Regions from separate parts of the Streptomyces sp. 147326 genome, predicted to be linked through region 1. Evidence: predicted binding sites of a transcription regulator. Region 1 holds the regulator's gene; the other holds the start of a gene.

Region 1 (4,032 bases):
GAGGGGGTCAAGGTTGAGGTCCTCAGGGGGAAATCGTGATGCTGGCGGGGCCCGACGTAATCCCTGATCGTCCTGTTCGTCCAGCGGCAGATTCCCGTGGGACGCTGGTACCCGCTCCAGACGCAGGACGTGGACATGCCGGCGGAGTCGTCCGAGCCGCAGCCGGACCTCGTGGTCCTGCCGGCCGAGGCAGCGCCCGAGTCGGGCCGTTTGGTGCCCGCCCCAGCTCTGGCGATGGTGGTCGAGGTCGTCTCCAAGACCAGCAAGCTGCGCGACTACGTGACGAAGCGCTCCACCTGCGCGGCGGGCGGCATCCCCACCTATTTTTGATCATCGACCCTTCCAGGCCAAGTGCGTGGTGCTGACCGAACCCTTCGGCGCCGGAGAAGAAGCCGACTACCGGACCGAGCGGACCAGCAAGTTCGGTGAACCGGTCCCGCTCGACGTCCTCGGTGTCACGCTCGACACCGCGGACTTCGGCACCCTGCCGTAGCTCAGACCGGTGCCGTGACGAAGTCGATCAGTTCCTCGACGCGGCCCAGCAGGGTGGGCTCCAGGTCCTTGTAGGACGTCACCCGGGACAGGATGTGCTGCCAGGCGGCGCCCGTGTTCTCCGGCCAGCCCAGGGCCCGGCAGATGCCCGTCTTCCAGTCCTGGCCGCGCGGGACCACCGGCCACGCGGGGATGCCCAGCGCGGAGGGCTTCACGGCCTGCCAGACGTCCACGTACGGGTGGCCCACGACCAGGACGTCCGGCGAGGTCACCGACGCCGCGATACGGGACTCCTTCGAGCCCGGCACCAGATGGTCCACCAGGATCCCCAGCCGGGCGTCCGGGGCCGGGGCGAAGTCCGCGACGACGGCCGGCAGGTCGTCGATGCCCTCCAGGTACTCCACCACCACGCCCTCGATCCGCAGGTCGTCACCCCAGACCCGCTCCACCAGCTCCGCGTCGTGCCGGCCCTCGACGTAGATGCGGCCCGCCCGGGCCACCCGGGCCCGGGCGCCCGGAACGGCGATCGAGCCCGAGGCCGTACGGGCCGGCGCGGACGGGCCCCGGGGCGGGCGGACCAGGGTGACCACCGCGCCCTCCAGCAGGAACGCCCGGGGCTCCATCGGGAACACCCGGCGCCTGCCGAAGCGGTCCTCCAGGGTCACCGTGCCCGCCTCGCAGGCCACCACCGCGCCGCAGAAGTCCGTACCCGCCACCTCGACCACCAGATCGGGCTCGGCCGCCACCTCCGGCACTGCCTTGGGGCGCTTCCACTGCGGGGTCAGGTCGGGGGAGTACTCGCGCATCCGGCCGACAGTAGGAGAGCCGCCCGCGTCATGTCTCCGACACGCCGAAACGGGCTGCCAGTGTGGCGCGTTGCGCACGGACGAAGCCCGCCGTGACCACCGCTCCGTGACCCGGCACGTACAGTGCGTCGTCCCCGCCCAGCGACAGCAGCCGGTCCAGGGCGGCGGGCCACTGCCCGGGAGTGGCGTCCGGGCCCGCCAAGGGCTCGCCCGACTCCTCGACCAGGTCCCCGCAGAAGACCACCTCGCGCTCGCCCGGCACGAAGACGGCCAGGTCGTGCCCGGTGTGGCCGGGCCCCACATTGGCCAGCAGCACCTGCAACCCGCCCAGGTCCAGCGTCCACTCCCCGGACACCAAGTGCTTCGGCACCACCAGCAGGTCCACCGCCTCGGCCGCCTCCGCCTCCGCCAGGCCGTGGCGCACCGCGTCCCCGCGCAGCTCCTCACGGCCCGTCGAGAGCAGCGCGTCCAGCCCGACCGCACCGAAGACCTCGGCCCCGGAGAAGGCCGCCCCGCCCAGGACGTGATCGAAATGGCCGTGCGTGAATGCGATATGGGTCACGCGCCGGCCCGTCAGCCGCTCCGCCTCGGCCCGCACCTGAGCGCCCTCCCGGACACACGAACCGGGGTCGATCAGGAGCACCGACTCGTCCCCCACCACCAGTCCCACGGTGCAGTCCCACACCGGCAGCCGTCGCCGGCCGGCCCGTCCGGTCAGCCGTTCCCAGTCTTCCTCTTCCCAACGCACGTCCATGCGGCGACGCTACCCTGGCGGGCCTCCCTTGCCAGGGGCTTACCGCCCGGCCGTACACTGAGCGGGGGTCTCTGGCACTCGAACGGCCAGAGTGCCAACCGACACGGCAGAACACGGCAACGGACCACAGCTGGAGGTGTGCGCGCGATGCTCAGCGAACGCAGACTCGAAGTGCTGCGCGCCATCGTCCAGGACTACGTCGGGACGGAGGAGCCGGTCGGCTCCAAGGCGCTCACCGAGCGGCACCGGCTCGGCGTCTCGCCCGCGACCGTGCGCAACGACATGGCCGTGCTGGAGGACGAGGGCTACATCGCCCAGCCCCACACCAGCGCCGGCCGGATCCCCACCGACAAGGGCTACCGCCTCTTCGTCGACAAGCTGGCGGGGGTCAAACCGCTGTCGACGCCCGAGCGCCGGGCCATCCAGAACTTCCTCGACGGCGCCGTCGACCTCGACGACGTCGTCGGCCGCACGGTGCGACTGCTCGCGCAGCTCACCCGGCAGGTCGCGGTCGTCCAGTACCCGAGCCTGACCCGCTCGACCGTCCGGCACGTGGAGCTGCTCTCGCTCGCTCCCGCGCGCCTGATGCTCGTACTGATCACGGACACCGGACGGGTCGAGCAGCGGCTCATCGACTGCCCGAGCCCCTTCAGCGAGGCCTCGCTCGCCGACCTGCGGGCCCGGCTCAACAGCCGGGTCGTCGGACGGCGCTTCACCGATGTGCCCCCGCTCGTCCAGGACCTGCCCGAATCCTTCGACGCCGAGGACCGGGGCACCGTCTCCACCGTGCTCTCCACCCTCCTCGAAACCCTGGTCGAGGAAGCCGAAGAGCGGCTGATGATCGGCGGCACCGCCAATCTCACCCGCTTCGGACACGATTTTCCCCTGACGATCAGGCCGGTGCTCGAGGCGCTGGAGGAGCAGGTCGTGCTCCTCAAGCTGCTCGGCGAGGCCAACGAGTCGGGAATGGCCGTACGGATCGGGCATGAGAATGCCTACGAGGGACTGAACTCCACGTCCGTCGTCTCCGTCGGTTACGGTTCGGGCGGCGAAACAGTCGCCAAACTCGGCGTGGTCGGACCGACCCGCATGGACTACCCCGGAACGATGGGAGCGGTACGCGCAGTGGCACGTTACGTCGGACAGATCCTGGCGGAGTCGTAAGTGGCCACGGACTACTACGCCGTTCTCGGCGTGCGCCGCGACGCATCGCAGGACGAGATCAAGAAGGCATTCCGTCGGCTCGCGCGCGAGCTGCACCCGGATGTGAACCCCGATCCCAAGACGCAAGAGCGTTTCAAGGAGATCAACGCCGCCTACGAGGTCCTCTCGGACCCGCAGAAGAAGCAGGTCTACGACCTCGGCGGCGACCCGCTGTCCTCCTCGGGCGGCGGCGGCGCGGGCGGCTTCGGGGCGGGTGGCTTCGGCAACTTCTCCGACATCATGGACGCCTTCTTCGGCCAGAGTCAGCAGCGCGGCCCGCGCTCGCGGACCCGGCGCGGCCAGGACGCAATGATCCGCCTGGACCTGGAGCTGGACGAGGCGGCCTTCGGGACGACCAAGGACATCCAGGTCGACACGGCCGTCGTCTGCACCACCTGCTCCGGCGAGGGCGCCGCTCCCGGCACCTCCGCGCAGACGTGTGACATGTGCCGTGGCCGCGGTGAGGTCTCACAGGTCACCCGGTCCTTCCTCGGTCAGGTCATGACCTCGCGGCCCTGCCCGCAGTGCCAGGGCTTCGGCACCGTGGTCCCGACCCCGTGCCCCGAGTGCGCGGGCGACGGACGGGTCCGCTCCCGCCGCAGCCTCACGGTCAAGATCCCGGCCGGCGTCGAGAACGGCACCCGGATCCAGCTCGCGGGCGAGGGCGAGGTCGGCCCCGGCGGCGGCCCCGCCGGCGACCTGTACGTGGAGATCCACGAGCTGGCGCACCCGACCTTCCAGCGGCGCGGGGACGACCTGCACTGCACGGTGACGATC
Region 2 (4,032 bases), 2.2 Mb from region 1:
GGTCCAGATCGCCCATGTCGAGGCCGTGCCGCTGGCGCACGAAGGCCAGGGACTGCCGGCCGTCGAGCGTCTGCGGGCCCGCCGGGAAGCCGGCGCCGGAGTACTTGTCCTTCACCGCCTTGTTCAGGCACACCGGTACGCCGCCCAGCGCGTCGGCGAGGTGGTGGAAACCGGCCAGGTTCAGCTCGGCGAAGTGATCGACCGGGACGCCCAGGAAGTTCCGCACCGTCTCCAGCTCGTGGGAGGCGTCCGCGGTGAATTGCCGCTGCCGGTTGTCGGAGCGCTCCAGCCGGTCGAGGGTGTTGTTGACGGTCCGGGCGAGCTGCGCGATCTCGTCGGCCCCGCCCGGGTCCGGAACCCGCCGGTCCAGGCGCCGGCCCGGCGGGCCGGCGCGCGGATCCGGGCGGCCAGGACCACGAAGGAGAACGGCTTGGTGAGGTAGTCGTCGGCGCCGCAGTCCAGCCCCTCGGCCTCGTCGTACTCGCCGTCCCGGGCGGTGAGCATCAGGACCGGGGTGGTGTCCCCGTGGGCACGCATGCGGGCGCAGATCTCGTAGCCGCTCAGGCCGGGGAGCATCAGGTCGAGCAGGACGACGTCGTACGGGCCGCCGGCGAGGGCGAGGGCGAGGTCCAGGCCGCGGTGGCCGTCGTGCGCGACCTCGACCAGGTGTCCGTCGGCGGACAGGCCGCGCCGCAGGGACTCGGCGAGGCCTTCTTCGTCTTCGACCACGAGGATGCGCACGGCCCCAAGCCTCATACATCGGGCCAACCGGCCGTCGCGGGACCCGGTTCCGAGGGGCTCAGTGCGAGACGTCCGCGGAATCGGCGGGGTTCGTGGATACGGCCGGGTCCGCCGGTGCGGCGGGGGCCGTGGGGTCCTCAGTGCCGTCGCGCCGGCGCCGGCGGCGGTCGAAGGCGTCGCGGGTGGTCGAGGTCAGCGCCCAGGCCGGGAACGCGAAGCCGGTCAGGCCCAGGCCCATGGGCGCGAGCGAGGTGAGGAGGTCCGGCCGCACGGCCTTGTCGGCCGACGGTCCGCTGACGAGGGAGGCCACCGGTGCCTTCGGCCGGGTCTCGAAGCGGCCCTCGATCTCGATCCCGCGGATCGTGAACGATCCGTCGGAGGCGGTGAAGGATCCCTTGCAGGTGGCCTCCGGGTCCCCCTCCGAGTCCTCCTCCCACGTGCACCGCTCTGCGCGGAAGCTGCCCTCCACCCCCGTCAGCTGGGTCACCAGCCGCGGTACGGCCAACGCGAACGCGAAGATCCCGAAGGCGAGGCCGACGGCGATCGGGATGGCGTGATGCCAGCGCACCCCTGAGTTTGTCCTGGTCATGCGGGGGAGAGTAGTGATCCCGAACGTGCGTGCGCCCTGATTTTCGCGGTTCCGGGCCCGGTCCGCGCAACGCCCGACCGTCGAGAATTGGCACTCCGCTTGACCGAGTGCTAATCGCCGGAATAGTCTCGCACCTGGCACTCGCCCCTGGTGAGTGCCAACACAGCGACAGGCAGATCCGGCACCCGCGACGACGGATCGACCTGGTCGCCACCTCAGACAGTTAACCCCGGATCTCCGAAGGGGGAGGTCGGATCGTGACGACCGCCAGCTCCAAGGTTGCCATCAAGCCGCTTGAGGACCGCATTGTGGTCCAGCCGCTCGACGCCGAGCAGACCACGGCCTCCGGCCTGGTCATCCCGGACACTGCGAAGGAGAAGCCCCAGGAGGGCGTCGTCCTCGCGGTGGGCCCGGGTCGCTTCGAGGACGGCCAGCGTCTCCCGCTGGACGTCACCGTCGGCGACATCGTGCTCTACAGCAAGTACGGCGGCACCGAAGTGAAGTACAGCGGCGAGGAATACCTCGTCCTCTCGGCCCGCGACGTGCTCGCGATCGTCGAGAAGTAATTCTCTTCATCAGTACTGCTTTGAGCTGCGCCCCTGGTCACCCCGCTGATTGCCGGGCGGCGAGGGGCGCAGCTCGTTAAACCCGAGTTTTCGAGAGGGCTGAACCGCTCCCATGGCGAAGATCCTGAAGTTCGACGAGGACGCCCGTCGCGCCCTCGAGCGCGGCGTCAACAAGCTTGCCGACACGGTCAAGGTGACGATCGGCCCCAAGGGCCGCAACGTCGTCATCGACAAGAAGTTCGGCGCCCCCACCATCACCAACGACGGTGTCACCATCGCCCGCGAGGTCGAGCTGGACGACCCGTACGAGAACCTGGGCGCGCAGCTCGTGAAGGAGGTGGCGACCAAGACCAACGACATCGCGGGTGACGGCACCACCACCGCCACCGTGCTGGCCCAGGCGCTGGTCCGCGAGGGTCTGCGCAACGTCGCCGCGGGTGCCTCCCCGGCCGCCCTGAAGAAGGGCATCGACGCCGCGGTCAAGGCCGTCTCCGAGGAGCTCCTCGCGACCGCCCGCCCGATCGAGGACAAGTCCGACATCGCCGCCGTGGCCGCGCTCTCCGCGCAGGACACCCAGGTCGGCGAGCTCATCGCCGAGGCGATGGACAAGGTCGGCAAGGACGGTGTCATCACCGTCGAGGAGTCCAACACCTTCGGCCTGGAGCTGGAGTTCACCGAGGGCATGGCCTTCGACAAGGGCTACCTCTCCCCGTACATGGTCTCCGACCAGGAGCGTATGGAGGCCGTCCTCGACGACCCGTACATCCTGATCAACCAGGGCAAGATCTCCTCGATCCAGGACCTCCTGCCCCTGCTGGAGAAGGTCATCCAGGCCGGCGGCTCCCGCCCGCTGCTGATCATCGCCGAGGACGTCGAGGGCGAGGCGCTCTCCACCCTCGTCGTCAACAAGATCCGCGGCACCTTCAACGCGGTCGCCGTCAAGGCCCCCGGCTTCGGTGACCGCCGCAAGGCGATGCTCCAGGACATGGCCACCCTCACCGGTGCCACCGTCATCGCCGAGGAGGTCGGCCTCAAGCTCGACCAGGCCGGTCTGGACGTCCTGGGCTCCGCCCGCCGCGTGACCATCTCCAAGGACGACACCACCATCGTCGACGGTGGCGGCAGCCACGACGAGGTCGTCGGCCGCGTCAACCAGATCAAGGCCGAGATCGAGTCCACCGACTCGGACTGGGACCGCGAGAAGCTGCAGGAGCGCCTGGCGAAGCTCGCCGGCGGCGTCTGCGTCATCAAGGTCGGCGCCGCCACCGAGGTGGAGCTCAAGGAGAAGAAGCACCGCCTCGAGGACGCCATCTCGGCGACCCGCGCCGCGGTCGAGGAGGGCATCGTCTCCGGCGGTGGCTCCGCGCTCGTCCACGCCGTCAAGGTCCTCGAGGGCAACCTCGGCCTGTCGGGCGACGAGGCCACCGGTGTCGCGGTCGTGCGCCGCGCCGCCGTCGAGCCGCTGCGCTGGATCGCCGAGAACGCCGGTCTCGAGGGTTACGTCATCACCTCGAAGGTCGCCGAGCTCGACAAGGGCCAGGGCTTCAACGCCGCCACCGGCGAGTACGGCGACCTGGTCAAGGCCGGCGTCATCGACCCGGTGAAGGTCACCCGTTCCGCGCTGGAGAACGCCGCCTCCATCGCCTCCCTGCTGCTCACGACCGAGACCCTGGTCGTCGAGAAGCCGGCGGAGGACGAGGGCGACGCCGGTCACGGCCACGGTCACGGCCACAGCCACTGATCGCGCACCACGCAGAGAAGGCCCCGTTCCGCAGTCGCGGAGCGGGGCCTTCCGCGTGGTTCGGCTTCGGCCTCAGGATCCGTAGGGCGATCCGGACCCGCCCATCTGGCGCTGCAGGGCTCCGGGGTTGTAGTGCCACCAGCCCTCGGTGATCTCTCCGTCCTGGCACCGGAAGGTGGTGCTCCCGGACATCTCGTACGTCTTCCCGGTCGGTGCGACCCCCATGAACTCTCCCTTGTGGGTGCCGCGCCAGTTCCACACCGTCGTGACCATGTCGCCCTCGGCCAGCCGGGCCGTCGGCTCGAAGGTCATGTCGAAGGCCGTACGCCACGTCTCCATGTCCGACCGCATGGCGTCGCGTCCGATGACGGTGGGCTCCTCCCTGCTGGCGTCGT

The links. Region 1 encodes HrcA, which represses chaperone genes, less so after heat shock. Its sites were predicted from a motif close to TTNGCACTCNGNNNNNCNGAGTGCNAA; they were not measured.
Region 2: a site for HrcA is predicted at 1,418-1,444, ahead of groES (co-chaperone GroES). Genes of this name have one in related genera too.

The regions. Positions count from the first base shown of each region.
Region 1 covers NZ_CP134201.1:5,902,818-5,906,849, forward strand. The annotation lists gene RIU97_RS26975 (Uma2 family endonuclease) at 97-330, shown strand; gene RIU97_RS26980 (hypothetical protein) at 356-493, shown strand; gene RIU97_RS26985 (DUF3097 domain-containing protein) at 495-1,298, opposite strand; gene RIU97_RS26990 (MBL fold metallo-hydrolase) at 1,327-2,052, opposite strand; gene hrcA (heat-inducible transcriptional repressor HrcA) at 2,200-3,216, shown strand; gene dnaJ (molecular chaperone DnaJ) at 3,217-4,032, shown strand, end outside.
Region 2 covers NZ_CP134201.1:3,656,182-3,660,213, reverse strand. The annotation lists gene RIU97_RS16140 (LCP family protein) at 1-226, opposite strand, end outside; partial or broken gene RIU97_RS16135 (hypothetical protein) at 323-370, opposite strand; partial or broken gene RIU97_RS16130 (response regulator) at 373-741, opposite strand; gene RIU97_RS16125 (hypothetical protein) at 800-1,330, opposite strand; gene groES (co-chaperone GroES) at 1,588-1,896, shown strand; gene groL (chaperonin GroEL) at 2,009-3,637, shown strand; gene RIU97_RS16110 (ester cyclase) at 3,710-4,032, opposite strand, start outside.